One region of the Colwellia sp. MB02u-14 genome, then DNA from elsewhere that is predicted to be linked to it. Evidence: riboswitches for the same ligand, from Rfam matches in the RefSeq annotation. Region 1 holds a riboswitch; the other holds the start of a gene.
What was found. A riboswitch is a leader RNA that binds a small molecule or an ion and turns the genes downstream of it on or off. The one in region 1 is predicted to bind cyclic di-GMP.

Region 1 (4,800 bases):
GAAAATTCTTTTGCTATTGGTCACTCAATAGCATCACTGAATTTATCAACAAAAAGGGTCACAGTGGTGGCGCTTCGCCGTAATGATATTGAAACAGAGCAACCAGATGGAGCCACTATCCTTCAAGCACAAGATACATTGATTGTTCGTGGTAAGCCTAGACGAGTAGAACGAGTTGAACGATTTTTGCAAGAAGGTGGCTAACGTGACTTTTAAGAAAATATAACGAACACTTTTATAGCGACAAAAATTTTCGAATTGCTGTTTCTTGTTCCATTGCATCTTCAAAGCCTAACTTAATTAATTGGCGGCAATAGTTTTTTTCAAATAACAAATAACTCACAATACTCGACTCTGAGTCATTAGAAATACCTACGCTACGTAATAATAAACGTATAGAGAGTGGCAAGTCTGAAAAATAATCTACGGCGATGGCGTTAAAGTCATGACTTGGATTGATCAGAAAAGATGATATAGGTTTCAGGCCATCTTTTTCTTTTCTCACTTTGGGCGGTATAAGCTTTATTGTTTCGTTAATTCGCTCTAAGCGTTCTATGTCACTGTGCAAAGTATCTGAAAAAATAGTATCAAGTAAATGACCGGCAACAGTCGATGTTGTTGGTGGATGAGGGTTGTTTACTTTGCTATGAAGTGGGGCTTTAGGTTGATCAACACCAATAATAAAGAGGTTTTCTCCACCTAAATGTATAGCTGGACTTAAGGGAGAAAGCTGATGTATAGAGCCATCACCATAATGCTCTTGGCGAATTTTTATCGAAGGAAACACCAATGGGATAGCGGCAGAGGCCATTAAGTGTTCACTGTTAATTTGACAAGGCTCACCCCGACGTTTAGCCCGAAACCATGGTGAAATAGACTCTTCTGATTGATAAAAACTGATTGAATCCCCATTACTATAGCTTGATGCAGTAATAGAAACCGCTGATAAGTAACCGCGTATAATATTGGCGTCGATGCGCTTAAAATCAACAACCATATTTAGCATGTCACGAAGTGGCGCATTATTTAGTAAGCTGCGCGCACTTTTATTCGCATAATCAGCTTGGAAACTAGCGAGCATGCCTTTAGCTAAATGAGAAAAAACTCTTATACCGTCGCTATGATAAACCCTACTGGTATTAATGTTTTTCCAGACCCATTCAAGTTTCTTTACCCCTAGATGAAAGCATGACGAGTAACATGCCAATGCTGTGGTATTGATGGCACCAGCAGAAGTACCACATATAATAGGAAAGGGGATACCATGATTTCTTGGAACAAATTTGGATATTGCGGAAAGCACGCCTACTTGATAAGCCGCTCGGGCTCCACCACCAGTAAGGATTAAAGCATTCTTACTGTCTTTATAGTTTCTCTTGGTTAACATGTAAATCGCAATTTTATTAATATGAGTTTAGTTTAATCAGTTTCATAGCGGTGTGCTAGGGCTTAGTGAGTGAAAAATAGATTTGAAAGAAAATAGAGGAAAAAAAACCTGCAGAAGCAGGCTTTTTAAATGACATAGAATTATTATCTAGTAAAACTGTACACTTGGTTTAACAAATAACGTCTACTAAAGAATAAGTTTAGCTGCTAACACGTTCGTTAGCTGCGTCTATCAATGGTTGCGATCCGGCTTGCAAAATAGTTAAGTTAGCTGAAACAATTCTCTTTGGTAATTTTGAAATCATCAAAGAACCTGTTTTAACTGAACCCTGAGACGATGCAAACGCCAACAGATTCTGTCCATTACACTCAATACCTTTAAAGATACTGCGAATTTTTAATCTATTCGTTTTTAAAAATGTACGCATGCGTTTTTTGTCGTCCGCAGCAACATACTGACAAATGCTTTGTGCAATGCTAGATGCTTGTGCTTTCGGCGCCGATACAACAGACGTTAATATTAAAACAGTGATGGTAGAAGCTAGTAATAATTTTTTCATTTTAGTAACCTTTCAATAAATTTAGTTAGTAAAGGAAAAAACCACGGGATGTACCTGTATAACGAGGTGACTCCGCTGTCATAGGATATACATTATAAAAACATAAATCCCTTAGACCGGTGGTTTTGCGTAACACGATTTCACGTGTTTTGCCTTTTCTTTGTCTCTTTTAGTATTGCTAATTGAGTAATTAAATGCAACACAAATGTACAAAATTGTAAGAATGAGTAACTATTTATTTAAAATTAATTATTTTTTATGATTATATTATTACTAATAAAATAGGAGCTTAATAAAAATTATTTCTTTTATTTATAAAAATAGCGATTTTTTAACTTAGGTGAAAATTTGATAACAAAAAAGAGAGTCATGTCTCTTTTTTGTTTTTCTCTGGTAAACAGGTAGTGTTCAATGGTTAAAATTTCATTTCAGGAACATTATTGGGCACAATTAATTCACCTTCAGTGAGTTTTATAATTTCTTCAACACTCACACCAGGTGCGCGCTCTACTAAATGAAATTTACCGTCTTTTATTTCAATAAAAGCTAAATCAGTCAGTACTCTTTTAATGCAGCCTTTACCGGTTAATGGCAAAGTACACTGAGAGAGTAATTTTGACACGCCATGCTTTGATGCATGGGTCATGGTCACAATAATATTATCAGCACCAGCCACTAAGTCCATTGCACCGCCCATACCTTTTATGAGTTTACCGGGGATCATATATGAAGCGATGTTACCGTTTACATCAACTTCAAAAGCGCCAAGTACGGTCAAATCAACATGGCCACCACGGATCATCGCGAAAGACTCTGCGCTATCAAAGACAGAAGCGCCTTTTGCCATAGTAACTGTTTGTTTACCGGCATTAATTAAGTCGGCGTCAATCTCATCTTCAGTGGGAAATTGTCCCATGCCAAGTAAGCCATTTTCAGACTGCAACATAACTTCTATTCCTGCTGGAATGAAGTTAGCAACGAGTGTTGGAATGCCGATACCTAAATTAACGTAATAACCGTCTTGTAACTCTTGTGCCACGCGTTGTGCTAGTTGTTCTCTTGATAAAGCCATGATTAAATCTCCAAAATTATTTTATGACTGAGCAATACGAACAGTGCGTTGTTCAATGCGTTTCTCAAAGGACCCTAAAATAAGGCGGTCAACGTAAATGCCAGGGGTATGAATTTGGTCAGGGTCTAATTCACCTGGTTCAACGATTTCTTCAACTTCAACAACAGTAATTTTACCTGCTGTTGCTGCCATGGGATTAAAGTTTCGTGCTGTTTTTCTATAAACCAAGTTACCGTAACGGTCTGCTTTCCATGCTTTAATAATAGCAAAGTCGCCTTTAACAGCAGGTTCAAGGATATACATTCTTCCCTCTATTTCACGCTCTTCTTTACCTTCAGCTACAGGCGTCCCGTAACCTGTTGCTGTAAAAAAAGCGGGTATCCCAGCACCTCCGGCTCGCATTTTTTCTGCGAGTGTCCCTTGTGGTGTCAGTTCTACTTCTAATTCTCCATTCATCATTTGGCGTTCAAACTCAGCGTTTTCACCCACATAAGAAGCAACAATTTTTTTGATTTGACGGTCTTGCAGTAATACACCCAAACCAAAATCATCAACACCACAATTATTTGAAACAAGTGTTAACGCTTTAGTACCTTTACGTTTTATTTCACTAATTAGGTTCTCTGGAATACCACATAAACCAAAGCCACCTGAAATAACAGTCATACCGTCTTCAAGTCCTGCCATCGCTTCTTCGTAGCTTGATACTACTTTGTCAAATCCGGCCATTATTCAATCCTCATTAAATTGATATCTGCAGTGTATTTATAATACACTGCTATTTTTTATTATATTTATGCTTGTGCGCGATACGCATTAGACACTTTAGATGAAGGTGTTTTACCTAATTTATCACTGATAAACCAACCAGCACGTACTAATTTATCTAAATTGATACCCGTATCAATATTCAAACCATTCAATAAATAGACAACATCTTCAGTAGCAACATTACCAGAAGCGCCTTTAGCATAAGGGCAACCACCTGATCCGGCAATGGCACTGTCAATAACAGCAATGCCATTTTGTAAAGCAGTGTAAATGTTAGTTAACGCCTGACCATAAGTATCATGAAAATGAACGGCTAGCTTAGCTTTTGGTACAAGGGCACTTACCGCTTGCAGCATTTTCTGTACGCTCATCGGAGTACCAACACCAACCGTATCGCCAAGCGATATTTCGTAACAGCCCATCTTGTAAAGTTTTTCAGCAACTTCAGCGACTTGCTGTGGATCAACTTCACCTTCATAGGGACAGCCAACCACACAAGACACATAGCCACGTACTGGTATATTCGCTTGTTTTGCTGCGGTCATTATCGGTTCAAACCGTTCGAGACTTTCGGCAATAGAACAGTTAATGTTTTTCTGGCTAAAGGCTTCAGAAGCGGCACCAAATATGGCAACTTCATTAGCACTTACCGCAACAGCTGCTTCAAAGCCTTTCATATTAGGAGTGAGAGCTGCGTAAGTGACACCTTTTTTTCGCGCTATACCATTGAAAACATCACTCGATGTTGCCATTTGTGGCACCCATTTCGGTGAAACAAAGCTGCCACTTTCAATGTAAGTGACACCGGCTTCGCTGAGCAAATTAATCAAGGTTATTTTATCTTCTGCGCTAATTTGTTGTTTTTCATTTTGTAAGCCGTCACGTGGGCCAACTTCAACGATTTTTACTTGTTTAGGTAATTCATTCTTAGCAAAAGAGCTCATTATACTTCCTCTGGCGTAAAAGCAAGTAACTCACTGCCGCCATCAACCATGTCACCTTCGGCGTAAA
Region 2 (4,800 bases), on a different contig from region 1:
TAATGCCCGCGTCATCAAACTCACCTTTTGACTCATTAAGTAAAGTCGCTAATGTTTTCGAAACCTCAAGCATAATTTTGTCATTAAAGTGAAAGGATAACTCTTGCCAATTGATCACTGACAAATAACCAACTGCGAGTGGGTAATCATATTTTCTCGCCATCTTGTAGTTTAGCTGATAGCTTCTTTTGGTTTGAGAGGGAGTGACTAAATAAAATATTGGTTGTTCAACTTCATCATAGACCTGTTTCAAGCGTAATGTTCTTTGTCTTAACCAAAAAGAAGCAAACGTAATTAGCAAGAGTAAAACCATAAAAATTAACAGATATATTATCTCTTTTTGGGCGATATACTTGGCACTGAACTCATTGTGTAAGTTACTTTCTTCAGTCAAATTGAGAATTAATTTTAGACTTTTTTCATTGGCACTCAACATGTGAGGAGCATTAAGCACTAATGATGGCTCAGCCTTTTTTTGAAACTGTTGAAGAAGCTCAAGATAATTTTTGTGCAGTTCTAAGGCACTTTTATAATCGCCATTTTGCTGGTACATATCACTGAGTAAAAGTAACAATTTACTCTGTTTTACTGATAACTTTACATTTTTAGCCATTAATTCAGCTAATTGAAGATAATGTTGATATAAAGCATTGTTGCCTAAATAATTTGCGGTCTCAGCCAATAAAATTAGTGAAGTTAAATAAGGTTTATTTAAACTTTTTTCATTAAATGTGGTGCTTGCCGATAACAGCCAGCTGTGTGAATCTTGAAACTCTCTTTGCTTAAGTAATACCTCTGCCAAGCCTAATTCAGCATAGGCAACCAGAATTGGGGCATTTTTATTTTCACTATTTTTTTGCGCTTCCCAATATGCATTATAGGCATCATCAAGTAAATTTAACTGAAAATAAGCACGCGCTAAATGTAGGTAAGTTTGATCAATATTTGCTAGTTTATCTAAATCAAATTTTAGCGTTAATAATTTATTTTGCATAGTAAGTGAAGTTTGATAATCCCCTAAATAATAATGCGCTGTTGCCAATATTTCTAACAAGTAAAGATGATCCCTATATTGAGGATTCGCTGATATTAACACCTCTACTTGTTTAAGATCATTCGTCGCTAAATCATTTTGACTTTGCAAAGCATAGCTAACCGCTCGATAACTGAGTGCAACCAATCGATATTTCAAAACATCAGAGGACTCTGCCATTAAAATTACACGTGTTGCGAAATCTTGTGTTTGTGCATAGTTTTCCTGTAAATAATAACCATGCGCAACTTTAAGGAGTAAATTGAATTTTATCGAATTATTAAGTCCTTGCAAAGAGAGCCCGTCTTGCGCAAATTGCAAAGCATCAGCATCTTCGCCTTTATTATTAGCAACATCGGCCAGTAAAATAAAGATTTTACCACGGGTTTGCGTCGTATAATTCTCTCGGGATTCAAGAATATTGATTGATAGGGTAATTATTTCTTCATACGGAAGATTTTCAGATTCTTGTAAAAAATACCGTTCGGTATCTTTAATGTTTTGTTCAATATTGAGAGTATCACTAGCAAAGCAAAATGAATTAACCATAAAACAGCAAAGAATCACCAGCAATTTATAAAACATTATTAGCTAAAATCCTTTATTTAATTAGTAGTTATCTACTGTAAATTTATATTTTATTTATAAGTTTAAGTGAAAGTTCAACGAATATTCATAATAAAGGTTTACAAGCATAGTTCAACGCTTATAATGAAATTCGAGTTTCTAAAACTCGAAAAGGGCAAATCTAGTGAAAGCTAGAGACGCAAAGTTACCGGTCTAAGGGGAAACCTAAGATAGCGGAACTGCCAAATTTAGATATAGTGGGGGCTTGTCTATTCTTTGAACAGTTTGCTTTCGGTATACTTTGCGTGCCTTCCTACCCTTTTCTCCCACTAGACACTTAATAACAAGTGTTAATAAAAAATATATGGCACTTTACTTGTTTTTATTAGAAAATAGACTAACGAAATTTTACTTGGGTGCTTATATTGAGATGGAACGATGAAATATCATGATTCCATAATACAAGCTGAACAAAAAATGAATATGGCCGTAAAAGAATTACAGCGGTGGTGTTTACCTGTCAGCCCAATTAATTACGCAGTAAGCTACGAGTATATTAATAAAAAAAATATTCCACTTAATAAAACCATCGAAAATCAACTTACCTTAGGTAAGAAACTCGATAATTTCTTTATTGAAGAAAACTACCGTCAATACATTTTAGGTCAGAGTAACTTCAGAGACGAAATTATTGATGAACTTGAAGAAGTTGTTACTCATGTCGAGAAAAATAACCAAAAATCATCTTTAAATATTGATACACTTATTACCAACCTAGATAATAATATAGATCACTTACAATCTTCTGATAAAGAAACAGCAATTTCTGCAGCAAATAGCATACGCCATGCATCTCAAGCATTTAAACTAAATCAACAAAAATTTGCTGAGCATATTTCATTGACCTGTGAAAAGACACGGGCATTACAAGTTGAATTGAAAAAAGCACGTAAAGAGATTTATATGGATCCCCTGACAGGACTTTATAATCGTAAAGCTATGTCTAAACATTTAGATTTATGGTTAACACAAGATCCAAACCGACAGGTTGCGGCGATTTTAGTCAATGTGAATCAACTATCGGAAATTAATACACAATTTGGTCATTTAATTAGCGATGTTCTCCTATCAAAAATAGCCAGTAAAGTTAATAGCTATGTTGATGACAGCGGTTTACCTATTCGTTCTGGCGGAGATGAGTTTTTAATACTCTTACCTGACGTTGATAAAGCAAGCGCAAGAGAAATTGCTGATAAAATATCACAAGGTGTTGAGAAGCTTCGCTTTGTTAGCAGCAAATCTGGCGTTAGATTACCTAAAATGACTTTATCGATTGGCGTGGAAATATTTAATATCGCTGAAAATGCAAACAATATTTTAAAAAAAGCTCGACGCTTGCTCCCTGATTATCCCCTAGACAATAACGTATTAAGTTTTTAATAATTTACGAATAAGTCGATTCAGACTTTAGCTAATAAAAGTTTATTCTGGTTTATAAATCAAAGAATTATACTTTGCGATTACTTAGCTTAAGAAAGTCAACGACAGCCAACCTCTTTTCTCATATACTCAAGCAAGTATAAAAATCCTAACGACTAAGAGAGAAATAAGTTATGAAAAAAATTACTTTAGCTGTTGCCGCTACTTTAATGATGGCATCTCCTGTTTTTGCTGGTGATGTTGCTGCTGGTAAAGCAAAAACTGGTATGTGTGCCGCTTGTCATGGCGTTGCAGGTATCTCTGCAGTTCCAATGTACCCAAATCTTGCTGGACAAAAAGAAGCTTATACGGCGAGCCAATTAAAGGCCTTTAAAGCTGGCACACGTAAAAATGCCATAATGGGACCTATGGCTATGGGTTTAAGTGATGAAGATATCGCAAATATTGCGGCTTATTACGCTAGTTTAAAGTAAACTCCCTAATTATTGTTGAACTTCGTTCATCAATAATTCATATTAAAAAACGCTCAATTGAGCGTTTTTTGTTTTAAGCACTATGCTGTTGAATAACTTGTAAAAACTCATGGCCATAACGGGCAAGTTTAGTATCACCAATACCATTAATATTTAGCATTTGCTGTGATGTTTTTGGCTTTTCACGCGCAAGCTCTGATAACGTTGCATCGTTAAAGACAATGAATGGCGCAATATCCTCGGCATCTGCAATCGTTTTACGCAAACTTCTTAATTTAACAAATAACACACGGTCATAACGTTTATCAGTTTTATCTTGTTGCCAGTAGCTCGCTTTTTGTAACCTCGGCGAAGCTAACATTAAGGGTTCCTCACCTTTTAACACCGAACGCGATGCTTGTGTTAAAAATAATGCAGATTGTTGGGATATATCTTGTTGTAAAAACCCTAAATGAATCAATTGCCTAATAATTGCAAACCAATACCCAGGTGTTTTGCTTTTACCAATCGCAAAAGTTGATACTTTTTCATGTTCTAGCTGTCTAACCTTTTCGGTTAATTCTCCTCTGAGTACTTGTACAACGTGTTCAATGTCCCCCTGTTGCTGAATACGAAAAACACAAGACAGTACTTTTTGCGCGGCTTCCGTGGCGTCAAATTGAGTCGGAGGATCTAAGCAAATATCACAATTACCACATTTTTTTGTGGTGAATTCTGCAAAGTAATTGAGTACAACTTGTCGACGACAGGTTTGCGCTTCGATAAAGCCTTTCAACGCTTGAAAACGCTGCTGCTCGACATTGACCCTTTCTTCATTATCACCATCGGCTATATACTTAGTAATGCGTTCAACATCTTTTTCATCATACAAAAATAACGCTTCTGCCGCTAAACCATCTCGCCCAGCACGGCCAATTTCTTGATAATATGACTCTAATGTTCTCGGTGGTTCAAAGTGGATCACAAAGCGAATGTTTGATTTATTGATACCTAATCCAAAAGCTACGGTGGCAATAACCACTTGAATATTATCTTTGGCAAAACCATCTTGGACAATATTGCGCATGTCTGTTTCCATGCCAGCATGATAAGCAGAACAATTTATACCTGCACTTGCTAACATTTTAGATAACTTTTCTACTTGCCAACGGCTACTACAATAAACAATACCGCAATCATCGCCGCGCTTTTGAATGTAACGTAAGACCTGATGATCTCCTTTATATTTATCGGCCAGCGTAAAACGAATGTTAGGCCTGTCGAAGCTATCAAGGTGAATGTAAGGGT

Region 2: another riboswitch for cyclic di-GMP. It lies ahead of H4J52_RS08200 (GGDEF domain-containing protein); the one in region 1 lies ahead of H4J52_RS16160 (DUF3718 domain-containing protein).

What each region holds. Positions count from the first base shown of each region.
Region 1 covers NZ_JACGUX010000086.1:24,346-29,145, reverse strand. The annotation lists gene H4J52_RS16170 (monovalent cation:proton antiporter family protein) at 1-204, shown strand, start outside; gene H4J52_RS16165 (patatin-like phospholipase family protein) at 236-1,387, opposite strand; gene H4J52_RS16160 (DUF3718 domain-containing protein) at 1,587-1,946, opposite strand; cyclic di-GMP riboswitch class I at 2,009-2,110, opposite strand; gene H4J52_RS16155 (3-oxoacid CoA-transferase subunit B) at 2,362-3,018, opposite strand; gene H4J52_RS16150 (CoA transferase subunit A) at 3,040-3,747, opposite strand; gene H4J52_RS16145 (hydroxymethylglutaryl-CoA lyase) at 3,813-4,733, opposite strand; gene H4J52_RS16140 (acetyl/propionyl/methylcrotonyl-CoA carboxylase subunit alpha) at 4,733-4,800, opposite strand, start outside.
Region 2 covers NZ_JACGUX010000067.1:126,629-131,428, forward strand. The annotation lists gene H4J52_RS08195 (hypothetical protein) at 1-1,582, opposite strand, end outside; cyclic di-GMP riboswitch class I at 1,765-1,847, shown strand; gene H4J52_RS08200 (GGDEF domain-containing protein) at 2,039-3,040, shown strand; gene H4J52_RS08205 (cytochrome c) at 3,214-3,513, shown strand; gene recQ (DNA helicase RecQ) at 3,587-4,800, opposite strand, start outside.